4 regions of the Teredinibacter turnerae T7901 genome follow, and region 4 is predicted to be linked to each of the others. Evidence: predicted binding sites of a transcription regulator. Region 4 holds the regulator's gene; each other region holds the start of a gene.
The links. Region 4 encodes FNR, which switches genes on or off when oxygen is low (the NO sensors DNR and NnrR bind a similar motif). Its sites were predicted from a motif close to TTGATNNNNATCAA; they were not measured.

Region 1 (3,571 bases), 2.5 Mb from region 4:
CAATGCCGAGCGGGTCAGTAAAGGTGCCAGCCAGGCCCGCGAGACCATCCACCACGCTCTGCAAGGCGGCTTTGGCATCGCCGCCGAAGTCTGGCATGCCGCCCTGATCAGCATCTGAATCTGACGGCGAGTAGAGTGTGTCCAGGGTGCCTACGACCACCTCTTTGGCGAACAAGCCTGTAAACAAGCCGACGGTCGCTGGCCAATTGTCCTCGCCTACACCCATGGGGGTGAAAATCGGGGTCAGGATTTTGCCGGTGGCGGAGAGCGCTGATTTTTCCGTGTCCTGGTTGCCCCAACTGCCATCAGTGCCCAGTGAGGAAAAGACCGAAAGCAACAGTACCACCGCTACAATACGTCGCCCTGCGCGCCAGATAAATGAATACAAACGGTGCCATGTTTGGGTGAGTACGTTGCGCACCAAAGGGCGGTGATAGGCGGGCATTTCACTGATATTAGCGCCCACCATGTGCGAGAACAATTTGCGGCGGAGGACCCAGGCAGACAGTACGGCGACAATAATGCCCAGCAGATAAAGCGCGAAAATGGCATTTTGCGCTTGAGTTGGGAAGAAGGCGGTGCCGACGAACACGTAGACCGAAAGGCGCGCACCGCAGGACATAAAGGGTGCGATAAAAATGGTTGTCAGTCGTGCACTGGCCTGGCCGAGAGCGCGTGACGCCATTACCGAAGGCACGTTGCAGCCAAAACCGATAATCAGCGGGATGAACGCTTGTCCTGGGAGCCCGATTTTTGCCATCAGCCGGTCAATAACAAAGGCGGCGCGCGACAAATAGCCCGAATCTTCAAGCACCGACATGCACAAGTATAGGAAGCCGATCACAGGAATGAAGGTACCGACTAGCTGAATACCGCCACCGACGCCATCGGCCAGAATCGCAATTAACCATTCTGGGGTGCCGATACTGGCGAGCAGCCAGCGTGTTCCGTCGACAAACCAGCTGCCAAGCAAAATATCGAAAAAATCGATAAATACCGCCCCCAGGTTCACCGAAATAGTGAACAGCAAATACATCACCAGCAGGAAAAACGGTAGCGCCAGTTTTGGATGAAGCAGCCAGCGGTCGATCTTTTCGGTGCGGCTGCTGTCGCCTTCGCTGCGATAACTGGCGGCTGCTGCTGCCTGAATATCAATTTTATCGGCATCAACCAACGGGTAGCTGACCAGAGAGTTGGCGATAACATCTTTTAAGCCGGCGATCCCCTCGCCGGTTGATCCAACGACGCCGGCGACTGGCAGGCCTGTCGATTCATGCAGTGCGGCGAGATCGACTTTCATGCCTTCTGCGGCGGCCGAGTCGAGCATATTCACCACAAGAATCACCGGGGTACCGGTGGCGAGCAAGTCTGGCAGCAGCTCGAGCTGCTGTGGCAGGCGGGTAGCGTCCAGTACAAACAGGGCAAGCGCCGCGCGACCACTGGACATGTAGCTGTGGGCTACGCGTGATTCGACACCCTGAATGTCATCATGGAAGGTATAAATTCCCGGTAGGTCCACCAGAAGCGATTGCTGCTTTTGGATACTGAGCACGCCGTCTTTGCGCTCTACGGTTACACCGGGCCAATTGCCGGTGCGCTGGCGCGTACCGGTAAGTCGGTTGAAAAGGGTTGTCTTCCCGCAGTTGGGGCTGCCGATTAAGGCGATTTCTTTCACATTAGATTCCGCTAAATGGGCGGGCGAACCTTTGAGGCTCAAGCTTCGAGGGTGACGCCTATGTTGGCTGCTTCATCGCTACGAATGGCGAAAAGCGTGCCCCGACATTTTATTTGCATGGGGCCTTTGCCGCCACTGCGATGCAGGACTTTCACTTGCTCGCCGGGCTTAAGGCCCAAGGCGCCACACTGACGAATGAGTGCTTGGTTGTCGCCGTGTAAAAAATTAATGGTGGCAATCTTGCCGGTGGTCAATTGGTTTAGAGTGGTCGACATAATGACAAATACTACCTGTTGGCAAAGTAAGCGAATGTCCGGGGACGGTTGCGATAACGCAGATTGCTAAGTTCGTGCCGAAAATGGTTACCAATTAATAATAATTCTTATTATCGGTTGTTTGTTGACGCCTATCAAGAGAAAAGGGGATAAATCTTCGGGCTTTTACTGTTTCTGATTTAGAGCATGCACTGAATGTGTGGCTATTTATATCACTTGCACAAAACACGTGCGCAGTCTTGGGAAGATAATTGTTGGCTTTACGACATTAAAGTCATCCGCATGCAAAAAACTTCACAAAAACTTCACCCAGCGCTTCTCCGTCGAAAAGTAAGTAGTTACTTATACTGTGAGCCAGTACCTGCTTGCGTATGTCTTGGCGTGTTGAAATACGAGTGTATGTTTAAAATGCGGTGTATGCGGGCGACTTTGATATAGGTCTTTGCCTATTGGCATCTAAATAGGTATAAAACCTGCTCTTGCGATTGACTGCGGGGTGCAGATGAATTTGGTGCCAGTGTCCGCAATTTAAAGTAAGCGCCCCTGTTGGGGTGGAACATCACAATAATGAGACCGACAAGCGCAGAGGAAGTATTGATGAAGACTGATGTATTGACTCTAGCTGCAGTAATTTTTGTTGTAGGACTTATCGCAAGTGGGCTGGGGATTATTGGCGGTTCTGAAGCGGAAGCTGAAGATCTACCGCCTGCCGATCTCCATCAAGGAATAGTGGTCGAGCGCTAGCGCGCGCATTTCACCACTCAGGTTCGCCTCGCCTATTGCAGAGAGTGAAGCTTTGCCGCGCAATCATTGTGTGGCCGGATCGATAGACCCTTGAGTACCTGTTTGCGAGTGCCGCTTCCAGGTGGGCACTCAAGGGTTTTTAGCGTTCAGATGCGCTTAAAGCGTTTCGGTTTCAAGATTCTGTTGCCAAACACCCGGTGATGAAAGGCAAGTTTTCAAGCTAATCCCACAGTTTACTTACACGCTCAACCACTGGCGATCTGTCGCCACCGCATCCAGCGGAATATCCCAGTTGTCTACGAGCAGCGAATCCACTTCTTGCAGATGGTGCGCGAGCCCAACCAGCTTCGGCCGTAAATGGTTGCAGGCAAATGTGCGGTCGTAGAAGCCTCCACCCATGCCAAGCCGGTTGCCCCATTTATCGAACCCTACCAGGGGCATCAACACCAGATCCAGGCAGTCACCGGGCACATCAGCGTATTTGGGGAGAGGCTCAGGAATCTGAAACCTGTTGCGCCACATTTTTGCTCCGGCAGGCGCTATGCGAAACCGCAAGCGATCGCGCTGAACTACAGGCAGATACACTTGTTTGCCAAGCTTTCGCGCTGTGCGGGCAATAAGGTGAGGGGATATCTCGCCGTCGTTGGCGATATACACAGCGATGTTTTTGGCGGAACGAAAGGTGTGCTGGTGCAGAATTTGAGAGTAGATCGCCACTGCAGCCTGTTGCTGCTGGCTTGATGTCAGAGCGCGCCGTGCCTTGCGAAGCTGACTGCGCAGGAGATGCTTATTCATTGGGTTGGAGCCCCGGGAATGCCGCTGTCGACGTTACCTTGAACACCGACGGTTCAAGGGGGAGGATACTGCCATGCATTAG
Region 2 (3,571 bases), 130 kb from region 4:
ACGAGCCTGAAAATATTGAATTGGGTATTTTTGGCAGCGACCGCTATCTATTCGTTAACTCTGAGCGCTCCAGCATGGTGTTCGTCTACGACGTTGCTAATCCGACAGCGCCCGTGTTCAAGCAGGTACTGCCCGCCGGTGTTGCGCCGGAAGGCGGCTTGGCAATCCCATCGCGTAATCTGTTAGTTGTCGCCAGCGAGGAAGACTCACGGGACGATAAAATTCGCTCGGTGGTAAATATCTATCAGTACAACAGCTTGCCTGCGTCTTATCCAACCGTACAATCGGCTGACCGCTTTGACGGCACACCCATTCCCTGGAGTGCAATGTCAGGACTGGCGGCAGACCCAAGCAACGAGTCGCTTCTTTATGCGATAGAAGACAGTTTTTACGCGAGCAACCGCATCTTTACTTTGGACGTAAGCCAGAAACCCGCAGTCCTGATGGGTGAAACGCACATTGTGGATAGCAACGGCGTGTTCGCGGCGTTCACCACCTCGGGTAATGATGCAGACGCTGATAGCTTTGACGCACAAGATCTGGCGGCGATGATAAACGGTAATGGCACTGTTAACATCGACCCAGAGGGAATTACCGTTGCTGCGGATGGTGGTTTCTGGGTGGCGTCAGAGGGGGCTGGCACCGTAACCGAAACCGACGATCGCCCTATTGAATCTTTGAACTTCCTGTTTAAGACGACGGCCGCTGGTGTGATCGAAAAAGTAGTGACACTCCCTGCGTCGGTTAATGCCAATCAGGTGCGTTTCGGTTTTGAGGGCGTTGCAGAGTACAACGGTAAACTCTACGTCGCCATGCAGCGTGCCTGGGGTGCGGATGCCAATCCACGAATCGGTATTTACGATATTGATGCAGACTCATGGAGCTTCGTGTTCTACCCGTTGGATGCGCGCGAATCGCAAAACAAAGGTTGGGTTGGCTTGTCGGATATCAGCAGTCTCGGTAATGGCGAGTTCCTGCTCGTTGAGCGCGACAACCAAGGCGGGCCGGATGCCGCAATCAAGCGTCTATACAAAGTTGACCTGTCGGCACCTGTGGCTGATAGCACAATCACTAAAACGCTGGTGCGAGATCTGGTCGCGGCGGGTGACCTGACCGCAACGGGTGGTCTTATTCCCGAAAAAATCGAAGGATCTGCTGTCATGGCCAATGGTGATGTTTATATCATCAATGACAATGACGGTGTCGACGATAACAGCGGTGAAACCCAGTTGATTAATCTGGGGAGCATCCTGAACCATTTTTAATCGGCATAGATAAATGATGCTCTCGAAAGCCGGTCGCGAAAGCAGCCGGCTTTTTTCGTTGGCGCTTATGCTTTTCTCTAGGGCCGCTTGTTCGCTATTCATGTTATCTATGCCGCGAGCCGCTATCACAGCTTAGAATGATGTTCGGAATACGCATCGGGTGGCAGGGCCACTGCCAAAGCATGCAACTTGCAGTGTGCTGTGCGCAAGTAGCAAGTAGCAAGTAGCAGGGAGCAATCTGTAAAGAGTAGTGAATAATATCTAATGCCATGCTGTGAATTGGCGGTCATCAACAAGGGGACGTCTTGTGGAAATAACCAAAACGCTCGGCGAGTTTATAGTCGACCATCAGAATCAATATCCAACGGCGACAGGTGAGCTGTCAGCCCTCTTTTCATCAATCCGGCTGGCTGGGAAAATTGTTCATCGCGAAGTTAACAAAGCGGGTTTAGCGGATATTCGTGGTGCAGCGGGTGGCGATAATATCCAAGGCGAAGCGCAGCAAAAGCTGGATGTTTACGCGAACGAAAAATTCAAAGCGGCACTCTCAGCCAGGGGCGTTGTCTGTGGCCTGGCGTCTGAAGAGGAGGACTCCTTCGTCGCGTTTGATGGGCAGCGCAGTTTACAAGGGAAGTACGTGGTTTTGATTGACCCACTGGATGGCTCTTCGAACATCGATGTGAATGTTTCCGTTGGCACTATATTTTCTATTTACCGGCGGATATCCAAAACCGGCGGGCCAGTTACACTTGAAGATTTCCTGCAACCTGGTCGCGCGCAAGTGGCCGCGGGTTACATTGTTTATGGGTCCTCAACCATGTTGGTGTATTCCACCGGTGACGGTGTTAACGGGTTTACGTACGACCCGTCGCTAGGCGTATTTTGTTTGTCCCATGAAAATATGCGGTGTCCGCCAGAGGGTAACATCTACTCTGTTAACGAGGGAAATTATGTGCACTTTCCCAGTGGCATAAAGAAATACATCAAATTTTGCCAGGAGGAAGACAAGCCGAGTGGGCGGCCCTACACATCGCGGTATATTGGATCATTGGTATCGGATTTTCACCGCAATCTCATTAAAGGTGGGATTTACCTCTACCCCACGTCCAGCACCTATCCCTCGGGTAAATTGCGCTTATTGTATGAGTGCAACCCTATGGCTTTTCTCGCCGAACAGGCGGGCGGCAAAGCGCTTGCGGGTGTCAATCAACCTGTTCTCGATATAGTTCCTAGTGAGCTTCACCAGCGCAGCCCCCTGATTATCGGTTCCAGCCGTATGGTAGACAAAGCCTGTGAGTTTCTGAGCGAGAAATAAGCGGGTTGACTGCGGTGTATTCTGCTTCCTTTTGACGTATCGCAGTTTGCGAATATAGATTTGATGAATGTCACCCGTTTACACACAATGGGTGATAAGCTACAGCAATTACACGGGCAAGCGCCCCCTGTTAAGGGGCGCTGCAGTCGTGATTGGCCCCTGGGGGATCATGGGCCTTAGCGGTTTTGAGGGTAGGTTTATAGCTGCGATTAGGTATCTGCTATTGGATATCTGATCAATTTTTCTTGCCCCGCGCCTTGATTGTTTCTTTGTCTTTGCTGCCATTTCATGAGTGTTCAGTCGACTGTATCAACCTCTGGAACCCCTAGCGGGCTACTCGAAGTTCTAGCTGAGCTTCGTGAGCGTTTGCGCGGTGAAAAGTATTGCGCCCAGCGATTATTGCGGGTGTCGTTGCCAGTAGAGTTGGATAACACGCCGCTTGAAATCGCGGCCGCTTGCCGGGAGAGCGAACGCCAGATTTTTGCCACACGTGATAACAAATTTACCCTGGTGGGCTTTGGCCACAGCCGTCGATTGTCAACAAACAACGCGGAGCAAACCGCTGCGATTCTGGATCAGGCCCAGCAACTGGTTGCCGGATCCGATGCCTGCTGGCTTGGTGGTTGCTCTTTCGCTGGCAATACGGGGGTGGGACGTTGGCAGGAGTTTCCAGCCGCGTGTTTCGTATTGCCCCTGGTTGAGTTACGTGAGACGAACGGCTTTTGTGAAGTCGCCATAAATATGTACGCGGAGAGCTACGCGCAATGGCAAACGCGACTGGAGGCTATTGATCAGTTGGTAGGCGAGATAAGCGCGATTCCATCGCTTGCAGGGTCTCGGTTACCAGCACTCGTCGCGCGACGGGATACAATTTCGCTGCGCGAATGGCGAGAACTCGTTATGAATGCGCTGGAGGCGATTCGCGGTGGCGGCTTCAAGAAAGTTGTCCTCGCCCGCGAAGTCGAATTGTGTCTAACCGCGCCAGCGGACC
Region 3 (3,571 bases), 2.5 Mb from region 4:
ATAAAAATAACGGGTAACAGTGTTGCTTCGCTCATGAGCTGGCTCCTTCTTCAATCAGGGGGCGATCGTGAGTTGCGTGGTCGTCGACTTCGAATTCTTCCACCTCAACAGATTTTCGCGCGAGCAGGCGCACGGTGTGAACGTAAGCGGTTAACAGGCCCGCGTACACCAGCAAATACAGCACAAGTGAAGTACCGACATTGCCAGTGGGCAAGCTGGTAACGGCATCCGCCGTGCGCAGGACGCCGGTGACCAGCCAGGGTTGGCGGCCGATTTCCGTCACATACCAGCCTGCAAGCGTGGCAACCCAGCCACTAAAAGTCATCACTTCCAGATGGCGGAGCAGCCAGTAAGGCAGCGTTTTATTTTTTAACAGCAGGAGGCTGGTAAACCAGGCGGTCGCCAGCATCAACAGGCCAACACCCACCATAACGCGAAAGCCAAAGAACAGGGGCTTCACCGGCGGGTGTGCCTCAAATTCGGTCAACCCTGTTATTTCGCCATTAAATGTGTGGGTGAGAATCAGGCTGGCCATATGGGGAATGCCGATCTCCCAATGATTTTTTTGCGCTTCTTCATCGGGAATAGCGAACAGCAATAAAGGAGCGCCCTGTTCCGTGTGCCACACGCCTTCCATCGCCGAGACTTTTTGCGGTTGGTGTTCAAACGTGTTTAAGCCGTGCAAATCGCCGACAAGAATCTGCAGTGGCATGAGTACAGCGGCCATAAAAATACCGGTTTTTAACGCAAGTAGAGGTGCGCGTTTGGTGTCGCCTTTGCGAATGCGGTATGCGGAAATCCCGGCCACAAAAAAAGCCGCCGTTAAGCCGGAGGCAACCAGCATATGCATTAATCGGTAGGGGAACGACGGGTTAAAAATAACCTCCCACCAACTGGTAACGTGAGCCACGCCTTCGCGCATTTCAAAGCCCGCGGGGGTGTGCATCCAGGAATTCAGCGCGAGAATCCAAAACGCGGACATGGTTGTCCCCAGCGCGACTAACAAGGTTGCCAAGGTGTGTAATTTCGGCGGTACGCGATTAATGCCAAACAGCATTACGCCGAGAAATGTAGCCTCGAGAAAGAACGCCGTCAGCACTTCGTAGCCAAGCAACGGCCCGGCGATATTGCCAACGGTTTCCATAAAGCCCGGCCAGTTGGTACCGAACTGAAACGACATGGTGATACCACTCACCACGCCCAGCGCAAAAGTGAGCGCAAACACTTTCACCCAAAAACGATAGGCGCGCATCCATACCGGGTTTTGGGTCATGTCGTGGCGAATTTTAAAAAAGAACAACACCCAGCACATGGCAATGTTGATGGTGGGGAATAAAATATGAAAGCTGATATTGGCCGCGAATTGAATCCGCGAAAGTTCCAATGTGTCCAGCATGAGTGGGTCCTCGTTGTGTGTTCGCCCTGGCCCAACACCACGGCGAACAGGCGGCAAATGAAAACTTAGTCGGGCTTGGACTGGCCGATAATGCGATCTTTAAGATCCAGCACCTTGCCAACGCCGGAACCGAGCTTGAGCAGCCCTTGTAACTGTCCTGGCGACAAATTGTTGAGTTGCTGTGCCCAGTTGGTGAGTTGTTCCAGCAAAGTAAGCAAGTCGCTCATTTGCTGCTGGGCGAAGGCCTCTTCATCGCTCTTGGGCTCGTCCAGTAAATTACTGCGCAGTACCGACAATGTCGGCTCGATCTCCCGTTTGCGACGCTCTTCGAATACGGTTTGCGCCAGCTCCCAGATACTGCCGGATACCGTGAAGTAATCTTTGCGATCACCGTGCACCCGCTGTACCCGCACCAGGCGCCAGGATTGCAGCTCCTTCAGCCCCATGCTCACGTTGCCACGGCTGACGTGCAGCGTCTCGGCAATGTCTTCGGCGTTGAGGGGCTCCGAATGAATCACCAGTAACGCCAGCATCTGGCCTACGGTGCGGTTGAAGCCCCAGCGACTGCCCATTTCACCGAAATGGACCACAAAGTTCTCTGCAGTAGGGTTGAGTTTCATGGTTTGTGTGAATTTTCAGAAATTTCTGAAAATAGTATAGGTATTTTTGATCTGGATCAACCTTGAAGATTTTGGGGGTTTGCTAATCCTGTGCTGGCAGGTGGCTAGCTCTACGGAGGTAGGAATCGGGAGGCAGGAATCGAGAGGTAGGAGGCAAAAGCTAAGGGCAGGTATATGGGGTATCAAGCCAACCGAGAACGAGCCCGGAAGGGCTCGTCCTATTTAGCTCACTAACTTAATTTGCAGAAAAGCTTGGAGCGTTAAATTTCAAAACCCCTGAGTGCCCAAGTGCGCTTCCGCGCGTTATCACAATGTTGAGGTATGAGGGGAAGTTTAAATCGATGCTATCGGCAAATTCCACGGTGGGTATCTTGATCACTACCCAGCCACCGGTAATAGTGCCGTCCATAGTAAGCAGCGTTTTATTTTTTCTGTTGCCAAAGCTATCCGCGATCTCCAAGTTTATCGACATACCGGAAGCCGTCTCCCGGGCAGGTATGTAAAAACGTTGGGTGATATAGCCAGTAGACAGGTTCACTGGCGTTGCCCAAGAGTGGACGAGCCAAATCTCGGATTCTTCAGGTTGCCAATTCAGTGTCGCTACCATTTCACTATCGCTAGCCGAAAAATTGTGCAGGGATTCGTAATCTGGTGTGTTTGAGGTCTCGATTACCCAGGGGTAAAGTTCTGCAGCACTAAAGTTTTGCGGTTTAACCGGGTTATAGAAATTTTTCGCAAATTTGGGGCTAAGTTGCAAGTAGAAACTATCGACTACAAGAATACCTGACAGCAGCGTATTTTCGGCAGGAAGTTCGATGGTTACGGTCAAGGATTCTACCTGGGTGAGATCGAAGCCGTCATCCATGGTTATAAAATCGCGTTGCGCCACCGAATCTATAATCACAGACACTGGCGAATTGAAATTCAATTCGCTCGCGGATATTCCGTACACTTGCGCAGTTTTACCCTGAGCGTCGACCAGCAACACCTTAACGCCTTCTGTGAGTGTTTCAAATTGTGGTGGTAAGGAGAGATTAAAAGATACGCGTCCCTGGGCCAAATTCAGGTTCCATGGAAGGTGGTGATATATTTCTACGTCCTTACCCTGGGTTTCTGAATTCCTGAATATGAGCGTGGACTTTCCTTTGACTCCCTGAGAAGTTGACCTGGTGGAGGAGGTAATCCAATTGTGATCCCAACCTGAATGCATTACAGGAAAATCGAGCAAATTGGTTGGTTCTCCGGCCGCGCCATCGAGGTCTATACCGATGTTGTCAAATTGCGCCAACCCAGTCGCGATTGGACCGTAATTGACGCTGATCAAACCTACCCCAACGCTTGCGACGTTGGTGATATCGAACTCAGCGTCGGCATAGTTGAGGGTTATAGCGCCCTGAAGCAGCGTCACTGTTGTGAATGTGCTTTTATTTTCGATTGATGGGGATTGAATCTCGCCGAGTGCATAACGGCCTTGTACGTCAACCAGAACGACCGTAGCTCGTGCAAGGCTAGTTTCATAGCCGGCATCAGTTTCGTGAAAATAGGAATCGTCGAA
Region 4 (3,571 bases):
GATACCGAACATTTAGGGTACCTAGGGCCATTGGATCGAATCTATTCCAGCAGCGAGCGAATAGAAGTGATCGACCCCCAGTACGCCCGCAAAATCTGTATCGATAAACAACTGTCCCAACATTGGGTTGTGTGGAACCCAGGCAGCGATGCTGCGAGCATGGATGATGTCCACGAAAGCGGCGAACAGGAGTTCCTGTGTGTGGAAACAGCCAACACCAGCGACATCGTGATCGAGCCTGGTGAGAGAATCAGTATGTCGCAAACCATCTCCCTGGAAAATCTTGGCTAGGGCCTGTTAACACTAATTCGATTCATTCTATTGCGGCTAAAATTTCGCTATCGAGTGATGCGGCACCCCGACGTTTGGAGTGCAGGTTGTTCGGCATATCCCTATGCCTCACCCCTACGGGGTTACACGCTAAAACGCTCCCGGCGTTTTAGTGGTTGTTCCAAATGAGCGATAAACAACGCTGAGAGCGGGATTTTAGCCGCAACCCGCAGGGCTGGGCCTGTATTTCCAGGCTGATGCGTTATTTTTCGCTCGTTTAGCCCGCTAAACAACGCCAAAAATGCCTTTCATCCTGAAAATACAGGCTCCAGCAGAGCGAATTGAATTAGTGTTAACAGGCCCTAGGACAATTCACGAACGTACTCCCCTCGCAAATCTTACTGGTGCCGCGCCTGCGGCACTCCGGAGAAGAGTTTGATTTCCCGCTTGTACCCACACTGCCGCTAAAGCTCTTCCCCTCCTCGCCATGCGAATTTTTGGTGACTGCATCAAATACCCTTGCATTTAGTGTCAATTTTTCCCAGACCCCACGCGACAGCCTTCAACGCCGTTGATTTCCATCAAGTCGGATAACGCGCGCTGACTTAGACTATTTTTATGCAAACGAATGAACCCAAATCCAATATTTCTGAACACCCGACGCTGCGCCGACATACCAAAATTTCGGCGTTTGAAGCAGCTCGCGTCCTGGAAAAATACCGCCTCCACCCAAGCCACTCGGTGAGCATTTGTATGGATGGGCACGCCTTCAGGTGGGCGCGTACAAATCCGCAAGCGGCAGGTGCCGGAGCGCTACTCACAAAAGAAATAAAACTGTGGGCTGACGCCGTCGGGCATAAATCAGTAGAGAATCTCTTACTGTGCTACCCCTTCCAGTCCTTTGAGCCTTACGAGTTAACCGGAATTATGCATGCGTTAGCATCTCACTTTGGACTCTCAGAGTCCGAGCAGCGCGTGCACCGAGTGGTAACCCATCAGGATGAAGTCAACAGTGACCACATCGCCCTGTTGAAGGGCTTGGGTTTCAACCATTATCAGATCGCTCTCAACCGGAGTGACCTCGAAGACTTGGATAAGTTAAAAGCCGTTGGGGACTTAATCCGGAAGTACGCGTTTACCGGAATGAGCATTCAGATCCACGACTCAAACTGTCTGGATGACCTTCGTGAACATGTTATCGAGGTCAAACGGATGATTGCGCCTGACTTTATTTATATCGGCAACCGCCCCAAGCTGATCGACAACGACCTGAGTGCAAACGGCGGGATTCTGTTCGATGGCGAATGCGAACTTGAAAACAACTGCATTTACATGGGGCTGGAGGGCAAAAGCCACTTACAACATATGGTTTTACAAAATTTTTGTACGCAAAATCGCTACCTGGAGGCACTGCAAGAAGGGAAATTACCGATAAATCACGGTCCAACACACGAATAAACCTTTTTGAGGCACTTTTTTACCGCAGAGGCTGGTCTTTACGGGCATTTAACATCGCTTTTAGCTATAATGGCCGGTGCCGTAAATCACAGCCTGGGAAGGTGCCATGCCGCAGTCTATTGCCAACCATCAGTGCCACCACAATCCTCAAGTTAACTGTGCCGATTGCCGTCTCGCATCTATTTGCCTGCCAATCAGCCTGCATATTGACGATATAAACAAACTTGACGACATTATTCAGCGAGGGCGACCGGTACAAAAGACCGACCATGTCTACCACGCCGGAGAATCCTTTCGTTCGGTCTACGCTTTGCGGTCCGGAGCGGTCAAAACCGTGAAGGTGACCCATGATGGCCAGGAACAAGTAACCGGCTTCTACCTACCGGGCGAAATCATTGGTATGGACGGCCTCGCGTCGAACCATCACACCAACTCAGCCATCGCACTGGAAACATCCGCAGTATGTGAAATTCCATTTACCCGACTCGAAGAGCTGAGCGCACAAGTTCCCAATCTTCAGCGCCGCTTTTTTCAGTTGATGAGTAAAGAAATAACACACGAGCAACAGCTAATTACGCTACTTAGTAAGAACAGCGCTGATGAGCGCATCTCCTCCCTGTTGCTCAGTATTTCTACACGCAACCACAACCGTGGCCTGTCTGCAAAAGAGTTTTACCTTCCCATGTCGCGATCCGACATAGGTAATTACCTCGGCTTAACAATCGAGACGGTCAGCCGGGTACTCAGTCGTTTACACAAGCAGGGCGTGATTACGCTGGATAAAAAACACGTAATCATTTCTGATCTGGACGCATTAAAAGGCGTCGCCTCAGTCTCTATCGACTAATGCAGACACAAGATCCAGCGCTGGGTGCGGCACTTCGCTCAATCGATGCCGCCAATGCAAAAGACCCGAACCTTGAGGTAAACGCAGAAACTGGCCAGCAGCAACCGAAAGAACTGCTCTACGGACAGCGTATGACCGAGCAACTTGCTGAATTTTGCCCTGAAGCGTCGGTTCACCTTCAAATTGCTGCTCGCGCGCAACACATCGAGCGCTGGACATCGCCGCGCTCCGCCTACCCTGAAGGTCGTGCTGGCTACAAAAAGTGGCGCTCGGAGCTTTCCCTCTTCCATGCAAACCGCGCAGCAGAGATCATGTCAGAATGCGGCTTTAACGAAAAAGATTGTGAGCGAGTAAAGTTCCTTATTCAAAAAAGGCAACTGCGGAGAGACCCGGAAACCCAAACCCTTGAAGATGTCATTTGTCTGGTGTTCCTTAAGCACTACCTCGAAGATTTTGCCAATAAACACGCAGAAGACAAACTCATCGACATTATCCAGAAAACCTGGAACAAAATGTCCGAATCTGGACACCAAGCCGCTCTCGCCCTGCCCTACAAACCACACCTCGGTACATTAATAAACAAAGCCCTCAGCTAATATGCCCTACATCCTCGTGGCGAAGCACCTACATGTGTGGTTTGCCCTGCTTACTTTTGTTGGTTTTTCCCTGCGATTTCTTTGGCTAATCGGACGATCAGATCTACTGCATAAGCGCTGGGTAAAAATATTGCCCCACATAAATGACACAGGGCTGCTCATAAGCGGGGTTACCCTGGCTATCTTCTTTGGCTATTCACCGTTCGCCGTGTTCTGGTTTGGCGTTAAGCTCGCTCTCATTGCGCTTTATATTGTGCTCGGCGTACTGCTCTTCCGCACCCACCAAAATCGGTTATACCAAATCACTCTGTTTTCAATGTCATTTATAACCTACTTCTTTATCATTATTGTTGTTCTGACAAAACCAAACTAACAACCCAATATTTTCATCAGATTCCGC

Region 1: TERTU_RS01745 (FeoA family protein) is a predicted target of FNR. The motif match lies at 2,075-2,088, and genes of this name have one in related genera.
Region 2: fbp (class 1 fructose-bisphosphatase) is a predicted target of FNR. The motif match lies at 1,545-1,558, and genes of this name have one in related genera.
Region 3: TERTU_RS01435 (GbsR/MarR family transcriptional regulator) is a predicted target of FNR. The motif match lies at 2,063-2,076, and genes of this name have one in related genera.

What each region holds. Positions count from the first base shown of each region.
Region 1 is NC_012997.1:414,684-418,254, forward strand. It holds gene feoB (ferrous iron transport protein B) at 1-1,717, opposite strand, end outside; gene TERTU_RS01745 (FeoA family protein) at 1,714-1,950, opposite strand; gene TERTU_RS21935 (hypothetical protein) at 2,518-2,694, shown strand; gene TERTU_RS01750 (5-formyltetrahydrofolate cyclo-ligase) at 2,932-3,489, opposite strand; RNA gene ssrS (6S RNA) at 3,495-3,571, opposite strand, start outside.
Region 2 is NC_012997.1:3,013,702-3,017,272, reverse strand. It holds gene TERTU_RS12065 (esterase-like activity of phytase family protein) at 1-1,265, shown strand, start outside; gene fbp (class 1 fructose-bisphosphatase) at 1,573-2,580, shown strand; gene TERTU_RS12055 (isochorismate synthase) at 2,869-3,571, shown strand, end outside.
Region 3 is NC_012997.1:336,423-339,993, forward strand. It holds gene TERTU_RS01425 (cytochrome d ubiquinol oxidase subunit II) at 1-35, opposite strand, end outside; gene TERTU_RS01430 (cytochrome ubiquinol oxidase subunit I) at 32-1,396, opposite strand; gene TERTU_RS01435 (GbsR/MarR family transcriptional regulator) at 1,462-2,016, opposite strand; gene TERTU_RS01440 (hypothetical protein) at 2,252-3,571, opposite strand, start outside.
Region 4 is NC_012997.1:2,883,127-2,886,697, forward strand. It holds gene TERTU_RS11520 (D-hexose-6-phosphate mutarotase) at 1-291, shown strand, start outside; gene TERTU_RS11525 (hypothetical protein) at 889-1,728, shown strand; gene fnr (fumarate/nitrate reduction transcriptional regulator Fnr) at 1,835-2,575, shown strand; gene TERTU_RS11535 (DUF4202 domain-containing protein) at 2,575-3,171, shown strand; gene TERTU_RS11540 (SirB2 family protein) at 3,173-3,544, shown strand.